3 regions of the Acholeplasma equirhinis genome follow, and region 2 is predicted to be linked to each of the others. Evidence: riboswitches for the same ligand, from Rfam matches in the RefSeq annotation. Region 2 holds a riboswitch; each other region holds the start of a gene.
What was found. A riboswitch is a leader RNA that binds a small molecule or an ion and turns the genes downstream of it on or off. The one in region 2 is predicted to bind cyclic di-GMP.

Region 1 (4,301 bases), 490 kb from region 2:
CAAAAGCTATACCTGCAGCAATCAGCAAAACGATGACCATAAAGTCTTTAAATTGATCTAAAAACTTTAAAAATATAGGTCTTTTCTTTTCAGCGATAAGTTCATTCTTACCAAATCTTTCGATCCTTAGTTGAACTTCATTACTAGATAATCCATTTTTTGTTGTTTGCAGTGTTGCAAATGTTTCATCAACTGTTTGTTGATATGTATTTTTTTCCATTTCTTTTCCTCCGGTAAAAAATAAATAAAGACCTTCAAAACCATTTTTTCAGGTCTTGAAGGTCTCGTTACAAGTTGCATACTTGAATATTAACCGGGTTAACGTAACCGACTTGACGATTAATACTTGGGAAACTACTCCCCTTCTAAAAGTATTTTATCATATTTTTTAATTTAAATATAAAAATATTAAAGTTTCACAAAATCTTCCAATTTGTAATTTTTTGTTGCCGAATTATTTTGGTCATCATGACCAGAGTCTCTAAATTTACGATAACCATGGATTGTCCATAAACTTAAAAAGATTGTAAGTGATATAGCAGCACCGACATTTAAAAAGAATATCCAAGGATCTGTAGAAATAAAGAGAAGTTGTTCAAGTAGATTAGAATCTCCAATATAGTTACCACTTATTTCATCATACCTCATCTCATATGTGCCAAGGAGATCATTAACTGAAAGTGTGATTGTTTCATTATTAGTATCAATAGATATCACACGATGAACCCACATGTAGTCTAAATTGATATTATTATGTGCAACAACATAATCTCCAGGTTCTAAATCATCAACATTAAAAGGTACCATTTTACCGATACCGACTTGAACTGTATTATTAACGATGGGTTGGTTGAATGGAACTGCTTGAATATGATTATACGAGTAGAAGAGATATTCATTCTGTGGTCCTAATAAAATCATAACAACCAAGAATATTTCAACCATAAAAAATAGCACAGAAAATACTAAAAGTAGTGCTCTAATGGATTTCATTCTTAGCCCCTATTAAAAAAATTATTTTGATTGTGGTTTTAATTTTTTAACCAAGATGACAGCTGTTGTTATTAATATGACATTAATAAGAATCACAGTTACACCAATTGGACTTCTTAAGAATCCAATAATATAACCTAATGCAGGTAATTTAGATTTAACAGTACCTAAATACATATCTTCAGTAATATCCCATTGATAGGATATTGCAGAACCTGAACTATGTACACGATAAGTTTTTTCTGTAGCTACAACTTCAGTCATGATCTTATAGACTTTAAGACCATCTGCACTACCGTAACCATCGAGTTCAAAAACAATTAGTTTAGTATTATCTAAAGTTTCAAAATCATCGAGTGTAACAATTAATGCATCACCTCTATCTAAAGAAGCATCTACACCACTGAATCCACCATATATTGCAAATCCGAATAAATTCATTGTTACAAATGGGAAATATAAGACGAAGACAATGAATAAACCTAAAAGACCTATAATGCTGTATAGGATGATACTTATTAATTTATTTGAATCTAACTTTTCCGCCATGTAAATACCCCTATTTATAATGGTAAAGTATATCTTTATCATTATTTTAGCATAATTTTATATTTTTATATGAATTGAAAAAGTGGTCTAGAGACCACTTTATTCAAATTCTCTTTAATTAGTCTTCAATAACTGTAAATAATACTGTGAATGTAATTTCTGAACCGAATAATGCTTTAGCATAATCTTCAGCATTTTCTTTAGTAACTCCTGGTAAATTTTCCATAGGTTCTAATAGAACAACTTTAACCCAAACAGTAACTGCACCACCGTTTCCTTCGATAGCATAATCACCATCACCGTTAAATGTACCATCATCATGTGTACCACCAATTTGGTAAGAAAGTGATACGTAATCAACTAAGATTGAACTGAGAGGATGATCAATTTCAAGATCGTCAAAAGCAACAGTTACAACACCAGTTTTTTCTGAATCTGCATCATTTGATTCCCAAACAACTTGGAATTTAAACATTACATATTCAACAGCATCATCTTCTAATGAATTAGCTGCTTGACCAGCAGGTACTAATACACCGTCAGTTTGACCAAGAGCAGAAGCACTAACTTCTGAAATACGACCAGTACCGATTGTAACAACATTACCATCAACATCTGCTTCTAATTCAATTGAAGCCCAATATGCATAAGAAATCCCTAAGGATACAACTGCTAGTAAGAATAAGACTGCTAGCATTAATTTTTGATTCTTTTTCATTATATACTCTCCCTTTTTTATTCTTAAAATTAAGAAACAACCCTAAAGTGCAAATCAAAGGTGATATTTTTACCCATGATTGCAGTAGCAATCTCACTTGTCGCTGGTTCAAGAAGTCTAACCTTGACAACTACTACGAGAACTTCATTCGAGATTAAGAGATTGCCGTTATTTGGAAGTTCAATAACAACTAAGTAGTTATATTGATCAGTTCCATCTAACAAAACATTTATGGCTGTGATGGTTAATCCAAGCTCAACACCTGGTAGTAATTCATCACCGGTTAAGTCAAGTTCGAAGATGAAGTGTATTTCATCAACTTCATCTGAATTTTTTACAAAACCTTGAGGGACAAGTTTTTTATTAAAATTTGATTCATCTTCTTTAAGATTTACAGATAATTCTGCTTCATGTAATGTATCAATTGATATATATACATTTGCATAATGGTCTAGCGCAGCCCAATATGAAAATGAAACAGATACTGTATATATGATTGCGATAACAAGTACAATGAGTAATGTTATACTCAATCTTTTATTCATACCTATGCCCCCATAGCCGTTACGAAAGAAAAAGCAGCCCTTGAAATCAAAAGTTTTGATTTGCAACTGGCTGCCACTGTAAAATCAGGACCCTATAGCTTTGCGTCCTTAGGTTACCCTAAGTTTGCCGATAAGATATGCTTAAATTCATAATTGCTAATATTATAATAAAAAATACTTTGATATGCAAACAAAATGCTAAATGCTGTTTATAAAATGATTCTAATTAGTATAATTTAGAAAGTTCAATTGCAATATCTGCAGCAAGTTTGGCATTGTTATAGACAAGTTGTATATTTGAATCTAAGGAAATACCTTTGGTTGATTGTTCAATTTTACTTAGTAGATAAGGTGTAATTTGTTTACCCTTTATATCATCACGTTCTGCTGAGAGAAGTGCTTTTTCAATTTCATTATTTATGAATTCTGGATCGAGTGAGTAGATATCTGGAATTGGGTTTGCAATTAAGACACCACCTGGTAGTGGAAGTGACCATTTAGTTTTTAATAGTGTTGCAATTTCATCTGCTGAATCTAATTGATATTCAAGTCTAAATCCACTTTTTTTTGTATAAAATGCTGGGAACTCATCTGATTTATAACCTACTACAGGAACACCTTTGGTTTCTAAATATTCTAATGTTAATCCGATGTCTAAAATAGATTTACACCCAGCGGAAACAACACAAACATTTTCATTTGCAAGTTCCTCTAAATCGCGTGAAATATCAAATGTTTCTTGACCTTTTCTATGAACACCACCAATACCACCTGTTGCAAACACTTTGATACCTGCCATAGCTGCAACTAAAATGGTAGCAGATACCGTAGTTGCGCCATTATAACCCTTTGCAATACAATAAGGAATGTCTCTTTTTGAAACCTTCATTACATTTTTAAGTTGACTTAATTTAGTGAGTTCAGTTGGTGTTAATCCAACTTTAATTCTGCCATCTAAAATAGCGATTGTTGCAGGTGTAGCACCTTGGTTTTTAATGATTTTTTCAAGCGTCATTCCGACTTCAACATTTCTTGGATATGGCATACCATGCGAAATTATTGTTGATTCTAATGCGACAACTGGTTTACCAAGTTTAAGTGCATCTAATACCTCAGGTGCAAAATCTATATATTGATTCATTTTATTTCTCCTTTACAAGTGAAATCACTTGATTTGGTTTAAGTTTTTTATAGACTGAATCTCTAGATTGTAGCGTAAAATGTGACATAATTGTTCCAGTTTTTAGTGGATCTAATTTATTGATCTCTGCATAGATTACTCCAGAAAAAAATGCATCACCACATCCTGTATCATTAATCATTCTACCCTCGTATGATTTATGATAGAAGTTTGTTACTTCATCACTAAAATGGTAAGCACCGAGTTTGCCCATTGTTAAATAAACATTCTTTATACCTTTATTGATTAAAATTTGACCAATTTGAATAGGATCTTCAAACATCGTTATTTTTTTTCCTTCAATGATATTTATTTT
Region 2 (4,301 bases):
CTTTCCCATGCCCATAATTCTGTTGGAGCGACACTATTAGTTGCTTTTGAAATATAAAATGCCCCTTGATAGAATACAATCGTACCAGGAGGATATACCGTACCTGATTGGTAGAATGGTGAAATTTTTCTCCAGTTCCAAGCTGCTGAGTCTGGATGAGAATTCGTGTTACTTTGAATTGCAGAATAGTATCCTGCGTTTACGCCATTACCGTCTTCATCACGATAATATACAATCGCACCTGAAGGATATGTCACGCCTGTTTCCCATACGGCAATCATAGATGGTGCAAATAATACGTCTTCATATCCCCATTCTCCTGGATCACCATATTGAATATTTACTGTAATCACATTACCATTTCTGGTTACTGTGAAATCTAGGTGATTAACTAAATTAATTGAAACATTATAAGTTCCTTGAGGTAGGCTTAATTGTCTTGTAATACCACCTCTACTATGCCAAAGGAATCCAATCTTATTCGATACGTTTTTGAACTCAAGATAAACACCACGACCGTAAACTGAATTTGCAACACCATTAAAGATGACATTTACGGTTTGGTTATTGGCATTTTGTCCTAAAGTAAATGATTTTATTTTATGGTTTTCATTTTCCCAAATATCTTCTCTATTACCTTGAAGTGCAGAAACAATTACAGAAAGACGAACAGTAGAACCTGCAGGAATATTTGTTGTATTCACATTCGCAGAATCAATCACATTCACGATATCTGATGTATCCTTCACAATCATTTCACTGTAATAAAAATAGCCTTCAGAATCAACACCATCATTGTAACTTGAGTGATAATTCCATGTGAATACGTTCGGTCTTGTAATTGAAACATTTGAGTTGTTTGTCCAATATTCAACTATTTTAATTCTAACTTTTATGTTTTTATATGCGTCAATTGCTACTGCTATAGTAATCGGCATGACTCCAGATGTTGTATTTGCAGTAATGTTTGCAGCTGAAATATTAATTGTATAATCGGCAGCATTATAGTAACTGTGTAACGAGTTGATAGACGTATTACCAATTTTAATTTCTGAACTTGCAGAAAACAATTCTGATGTTCTCACATTAAGGTCAATACCTGCTGTTGGTTTAGTCATCCAAGCATAAACACCTATCGCTGTGGATAAGGTGAGTATTAGTGATAAAATTAGTATGCCTAATTTTCTAAACATAAATTAACCTCTTTTAACCAAATAATGTCATTCTCATTCTATATACGACTGCATGATAAATATCTTTTTGCCCACTTGGTAAACCATCATAGTAACCCCAGATAATGATATACGCTGTACTTGATGAATTCGCAGGTACTAATACACCATTTGCATTATGAGCATTCATTGCATCAAACATATTAGATGTTTGTTGGAATCCCCACATGAGCGGTGTTACACTAAACGGGCTATCTACAACTAAATATTTGAATCCTGAATTAACACCAGCATAAATTCCATAATCTGGAGCAGATTGAGCATATAACCCAAGTTTAGCATTCATCGCTTGATCACCAGAATTTTGAAGATTTACTGCTAGGATTGCTCCGTAGCCATAGAAGTCAAAACCAACAGTTTGAAAATCTTCATCTGTAATATAAACTAAATCACGAACTCTATCACCTAAGAAGATTTCTGATTGGTCAATTTGGATATCAATTGTCATATCAGTTTCTAGATCACCACTAATTGGTTCTACAAAACCACCAGGTGAACCAATAAACCAAGCAAAAACACCAGTTACCATCGAAGCAACTGAAATCATTACGAATAAGATTAAGATCAATGTCTTTCTAATCATTTTCATGAATGTTTTCCTTTACTGATGCAACTGGCTGTCTTTTTGTATTAAGACCCTATAGCTTTGCGTCCTTAAGTTACCCTAAGTTTGCCTTTTAATCTATGTTTTTGTCTGTTTCTTTTTGTTCTTCTAATTCTTTTTCAATTTCTTTTTTAAGTGCATCTATATCAATTTCATTTTGAACTTTTTGTTTATCAATCATTTGTTTAACTAAACTAATGAGTTGAATAACAAATCCAGTTCCAATGATTATGACACTGATTGTAATTAAAGTGACTCTGTTATTAATTAAGATAGCACCAATTTCATGACCGCCATAGTTAACAACTTTACCTAAGATTCGATCTTCTGTGATGAATCCTTCTTTTCCTAAATCTGAATTTGAATTGTTAATACCTTTTGTTTCAACACCATAACTAACCTTCGCGATGATTTGGTGGATGATTGTTACATTTTCAACTGAAGTATATGCAATCACATCACCAGTGTTATACTCACTAAATGATTGTTTTTGAATTAAAACAAAATCACCTGGAACAATCATTGGATACATCGAATTAGTTTCGACGACCCCATAACTATATCCGAATACTGCAACAGGTTTTCTTGATATAAAACTCATTGCGGATATTGCGATAAATAGTATGGTGAAGATTAAGATCAATGTCACTAAGATGGTACTTAGGATGTTTATGGTCTTTTTCATTTACCTTTTTTTAATTGCTCCATTGCTTTTTGATGAGAAGTACGAATCTTCTCTTTTTGTTTCTTAACAAACGCAGCTTGTTTAGTTTGTTCACGTTGTTTTTGTTTATCAAGTTTAGCTTTCGCAGCATCTCTTTGTTTTCTTAGACGCTCACGTTCACGTTCAGCTTTAAGTCTTTGTTGTTCAGCAATTCTTGCTGATTCTTTCTTATATGCATCACGATATTTATTCTTTAATGCTGTTAACGTTTCATTATCTTTAGCAACTTGAAGTCTTAAGTCTTCTAACATCTTCTTACGTTCAAGTTTTAGATATAGATTGTGAGTCTTTTTAACCTTATCTGCTTCTTTCTTTAAGAAGTCAGCATTTTCTTCTTGTACCCATTTGAAGAAATCTTTTTGATATTTTAGAACTGCTTGATACCATTTCTTTTCAAGTGCAATTGCTTGTTTTAAATCTTGTTCTTTAATTTCACGTACAAGTTGTGCAATCTTGAACTTTTGGTCAGCAGATGCTAAATCTTCTTTAGGGTCCGTATGTTGGATGAGTCTAGCGAAGACATCCTCATCCGCATCAACTTCAAAGTATGATTTATACAGACTGTTTGTAATTTCAATCGTGTCTTTTAAAGCCTTTTTAAGCGCTATTTCATACTTGTCTTCTGTTTCCATGTAACCATCGATGATTTTTTTGAAGATTTGCTTGTTTTTGTTTAAGTAGTACTCATTTATCTTCGTATCTTCGAGTTCGTATTCTTTTGGATCAGTGACTAAGTCTCCTGGATTAATCTTAATCGCTTCAGCTTTTTTAATTTTAAATCGTCTCATGTCAAGTTTAGCATTGCTTTCTCTAAACTTGTCATGGAACATTAATGTTGCAAAGCTGAATAATGAATTTTGATTTAAATGCTTGCGGTATGCTTCAGAGAATCTTTTTTGTTTCTCATCTCTTATCAGTTCATAACCTAAACTATTATATTGGTCAAGATATTGCCATAACATATAACAGTTTTTGTAGTCAACATTCTTTAAAATAATTTGTGTTTTAACAATTGGTGCTTTAACCGGTTTATAGCTTTTCAAAGTCTTCATGAAGACAGAATTTGTCAAACTTGTGATTCTTTTGTTTAAGTCTTCTGCATGTCGAAGGATGAGTCTATTTTGATCTTGAACATCCCCTTCTTCAATTGTTTCAATTTCTTCAAGTGCAATATTAATCTTGTATACTGAGTTGTCTAGTTTAATTTCAACATTATTATCGACTTGGTGATACTTTTTAGTGTTAATATCTTCTTTTAAGATTTTGACACGGTCTGAAACGAATTTTGATAATCTAGTAATCAAAGTTGCAACAAATCTATTTTCATAAATTCCATATTCAATATCTGCTTGTTGAACTAAGAGTTTAGTAGGCTTAAGTTCCTTTTGATTTTTATCATTTTCTGTTTCTTTTAAGAATTGTGAATTTGCTGCTAAGTGACGAACTGTTCTTGAGTTTGTCTTTCTAGCTTTTTCAATGATCACAACTTCTTCTTCAACTTTTAATGCTGATTTATAATTTCTAGCAATTTTTTCAATTGATGGGTAATACGCTTCAATCGCAGAGATCCAATAATCATCAAACTTTTTAGTCTCATGAATGGTTAAACTCTTTAGTTTATTCTGTCCATCATAAAGTCCTTGATAAAAGTAAGCAGGAAAATCTGTGTCGGTCTCTAATTCATCAAGATACGATATTAACATGTTATAGAATAAATCTAAATCGTAACTCTGTTTCAAAT
Region 3 (4,301 bases), 480 kb from region 2:
GAGAATTACTTCTCTATTCTTCAAAAATCTTCATATCATCTTTAGTTAAGTGCTTTACTTGATACATTGCAATATCTGCTTTATGCATTAAATCTCGTAAATTTTGACCGTGAAGTGGGAATATTGCAGTACCAATCGATGCTGTAATTTGAATGCTTTGTTTTTGAATTTTTAATTCTTTTCTTAAAACGCTTGCAACTTTTTGAATTTCAGAGGTCAATTCTTCTTGATATCCTCGATAGTGCAGTAATAATACAAATTCATCTCCACCATACCTGGCTGCAAAATTACTTCCAGAAACAAGTGTATTTAATCTTGTTCCTATTTCTTTTAAGATTTCATCCCCAGTATCATGACCGTATAGATCATTAAATTGTTTAAAGTCATCTAAATCAATCGTAACAATTGCAAAACTTTCTCTATTTTCCACTTTAGAATTAAAGTGTTTAATAAATAATCTTCTGTTTGGTAGTTCAGTTAATGAGTCATAATATGCATATCTATCAAGTTTTTCTTTTAACTCATAAATCTCTGTTATATCTGTAAGTGAAATGATTTTAAGTGTCTCTTCTAATTGTTGAACGATGGATATGGATAATAATGAATGTAGTATTTCTCCATCGTATCTAAGCACTGGAACTTCTTTATTAAAAACATCATGAGGATTTGCATCAAATTGTCGAGTATTCGGTCGATCTTTCACCAAATCAAACATTCGAATTTGTGAATAATGCTTTCCAATTAAATCTTTTTTCGAATATCCTAACTCTCTGATAAGTGTTTCATTTACATCAAGTACAATATCAGTTTCTAAATCCATCATCATCATTGAAAGTGGTGATTGACTGAAAATCGTTTTAAATTTATTTTGTTCATAAGCCATTTGTTGGAATGATTTATCGTTAATAAGTAAATTTAAATTAATAATCATGATTGTAAAGATAATGTAATAAATAAGGATAATGTTATAATCGGTACTATTTGCCAAATGATATGTCGAGTTACTATCTGCAAAAAATGCATTAATAATTCTACTTAACGCAATAAATGCAAGTGCAAACATAAATGAAGCTGTCATAATAATGCTATGATTAGTTTCTTTCTTACGACTTTTTAACAAGAAAAATGCACCTTTTAATGAGATTGCTAAATATGCTACATTTAATGCAATTAACGAGAATGTAATATTTATATTAAACGAATTGAAATAAATAATAGAAATAGCTGCTAGTAACATTAAAATTGATTCTTCATAGTAGTTTGTAAATTTATCAAAGAATCGATTAATTCCAACTAATATTGAGAATAAACCACCTAAGACTAAAATCCCACTGATAGGTACAGTGAAGTCTTTTAAATTAGCATCTGAAAATATTGAAATAATGATACCAAGTGTATGTAAAAATACACCTGTGATCCAACTTTTTATCCCTGAGTATTTTTTACCGACTTTAATATACGATTGAACTAACAATAAACAAGTCGCTATTGCTATTAACAGACAGGTTGCAATGATTGATGTAAAAATCATATATCTCCCTTACATGATTTAAATGTGTTAAATTGATTATAGCAAAATATTTCTAATTTCAATGATTTAGATACTATAAAAAAAGAACTCTGTTCTTGTTTATAGGGTATATGATTGCTATAATGTGTATTTTGCTTTACTTTTAATAGTTTATGATAAAATTATTTAATAAAAACATCAATCGGCAAACTTAGGGCAACCTAAGGACGCAAAGCTATAGGGTCTTTAATTTAAGACAGCCAGTTGCAACTTCTAGTAAGTTAAAACTGCTGTCTTTTTTTGGGGAAAAGTGACATGAGAGTTAGATTACCAATCATTATTTTAATCTTGCTTTGTATATTAGTTGGGGGAACTTCATTTGCATTTTGGACGTATACAAACTTAAATGAAGGTTATTCAATTGAGAATAACCGTGTAACTGTAGGTACAGCTAAAGATGCAACAACAACTGTAGATTTTTCATATTTAGGTTCTGCTAATTATAAATTAGTCCCTTTTGGTCGTGCACAAGATGCAGAACCTGGAGCAGTTGAATATGTTTTATTATCTTATGAAATTAATTGGACGAATGATGAAGATTCAGCCATCATTCCTGAAGGAACCTCGTTTGATTTAATTGTTCAAATTGACAATGTCACACCGAACAATCAGTTACTTGCATCACTGTTGAATATAAGTTATCAGGTTGGGGGATCAGAACCGATCGGTTTAACCGGTGAGTCTGTTCTTGATAACTTACAGGGGACAATAGTTATCAATGGTGATGCAGTAATGGTCTATGTTTTAGTTACTCTAACTAATCCAGAATCAATTAGTGATTACGATCAAATTGTTGGTGAAATTATTATTTTTGATGTTATCTTTACAGTTTCAGAACCATCTTAAGGGGAGAGTTTGATGGATAAATTGAGATTTGATAAATTAAAATCTCTTGTAACAGCACTTGTCATATCGGCATGTATTTTAACGACGTCTGTTTCTTTTGCTTATTGGGTTAATGTCATTAATGGTGATCAAAATGTTGCAACCAATAATAACATTTCAATTCCTTCTTGGAACTATTTAATTGATGTTCCACCTGAAGGTGTACCAGAATATAACCCAAATGGTGTGTATCAAGAAGGTGACCTTGTTTGGTATACTGGTGTCATTTATGTTATTAGACATGGTGGTTATCATCAAACGACACCTCCTGGTCAACCTTATGGTGCATTTAAAGATATTTCAATGTTTTACTTACCTACAAATACATATGATTCTGGTGAAGTTGTTGCATATCAAGGTAACTTCTATCAAGTGACAAATGGTGGTATCGCAAACGATAGAGCACCAATTATCGGCAAAGGGTGGACAATTTTTAACTTTGCCATTCTAGAATATAATCCAACTTTTGAATACTCATTAAATCATTATGTATTTTATGATGATATTATCTACAAAGTTGTCAACGTTGGTGATGCAAAAGATGCAGCAAACCCTACAACATTAAAGGGTTGGGAACGTTATAACTTTGGTATAAGATCTTATGATAACTCAATTAAATACACAGTTAATGATGTTGTTGTTTATAATGGAAGTCTTTATTATGTAACAAATGCAACAAATGCAAGTGCAAACAATCCAGCAACACTCAATGGTTGGGATACATTTAATAAACCAATTTCTGAATACGTTTTAAATAAGAACTATCCGGAGGGTACACTAGTTAATTATCAAGGTTATATATATGAAGTAATGGATTTTTATTATAAATCTGCAAGTCCTGCTGGAAATATTAACTGGCAACGTAAAAATGTATATTTCCCTGAATATCAAGCAGGCTCTCAATACGATATCAATTCATATGTTAAATACAATGGGCAAGTTTACCGTGCAAAGTGGAATAATAATCAAAATCCATCGAATGCTGCTTGGGAAGTTGTTAATATTCAACCTTATAATCCAAATACAACATACACTCTAAATCAATTTGTAACATATAATGGTAAATATTACCAAGTTGTTAACGCTGATAATGCAAACATATCAGCTCCGGGTGAAATGTACAATGCTTGGAACTTAATCGATACGAATGATTATTCACCTACAAATGTATATACTTCAACAAATATTGTTTACCATAATGGCACATACTATAAACCTCAAAATGTAGCTAGAGCTAATCAGTATGAACCGGGTACACAACCTGATTCATGGGTTATGGTTGGTTCAGATCAATATGATCCATTCAAAACATATCAAGTTGGTAACTATGCAATCTACGAAGGTAGATACTATAAAGTCGTAAATGAAACAAATGCCAATATGTCAGCACCAGGTGAAATGTATAATGCTTGGAATGAAGTTGGTACTTATGAATATAATCCAACAAATGTTTATCTAGCAGGTGACTTTGTTTATTATGAAAATAATCTTTACAGAGTACAAGATGCAGCAAGAGCTAATCAGTTCGTACCTGGCACAGCATATAACGCATGGAATCAAATCAATACCAATGAATGGCGTTGGTTTAATGTTTATGTTGCGAATGACCATGTTGTTTATAATGCTCGTGTATTTAGAGTACAAAATGTAGCAAACGCGCAACAAACGATACCTGGTTCTATTCCAAATGCTTGGAATGAAGTTGGTACTTATGCTTATAAGACATTCAATGTGTATTCGCCTGGTAATATTATTGTTTATAAAAATATTGCCTATGAAGCAATCTTAGGTTCTCAAGGTATTGAGCCAGATGCACTAAATGGTGCAACTTATTGGAAACACTATA

Region 1: another riboswitch for cyclic di-GMP. It lies ahead of JV173_RS02960 (hypothetical protein); the one in region 2 lies ahead of JV173_RS00640 (hypothetical protein).
Region 3: another riboswitch for cyclic di-GMP. It lies ahead of JV173_RS02895 (hypothetical protein); the one in region 2 lies ahead of JV173_RS00640 (hypothetical protein).

What each region holds. Positions count from the first base shown of each region.
Region 1 covers NZ_JAFIDC010000001.1:644,532-648,832, reverse strand. Annotated here, with positions in the region: gene JV173_RS02980 (cation-translocating P-type ATPase) at 1-220, opposite strand, end outside; gene JV173_RS02975 (hypothetical protein) at 409-993, opposite strand; gene JV173_RS02970 (hypothetical protein) at 1,015-1,542, opposite strand; gene JV173_RS02965 (hypothetical protein) at 1,661-2,260, opposite strand; gene JV173_RS02960 (hypothetical protein) at 2,290-2,805, opposite strand; cyclic di-GMP riboswitch class I at 2,864-2,944, opposite strand; gene JV173_RS02955 (pseudouridine-5'-phosphate glycosidase) at 3,032-3,946, opposite strand; gene JV173_RS02950 (PfkB family carbohydrate kinase) at 3,948-4,301, opposite strand, start outside.
Region 2 covers NZ_JAFIDC010000001.1:152,292-156,592, reverse strand. Annotated here, with positions in the region: gene JV173_RS00645 (hypothetical protein) at 1-1,193, opposite strand, end outside; gene JV173_RS00640 (hypothetical protein) at 1,207-1,821, opposite strand; cyclic di-GMP riboswitch class I at 1,838-1,917, opposite strand; gene JV173_RS00635 (signal peptidase I) at 1,910-2,521, opposite strand; gene JV173_RS00630 (DUF2357 domain-containing protein) at 2,518-4,299, opposite strand.
Region 3 covers NZ_JAFIDC010000001.1:632,061-636,361, forward strand. Annotated here, with positions in the region: gene JV173_RS02890 (sensor domain-containing diguanylate cyclase) at 14-1,531, opposite strand; cyclic di-GMP riboswitch class I at 1,705-1,782, shown strand; gene JV173_RS02895 (hypothetical protein) at 1,826-2,416, shown strand; gene JV173_RS02900 (hypothetical protein) at 2,429-4,301, shown strand, end outside.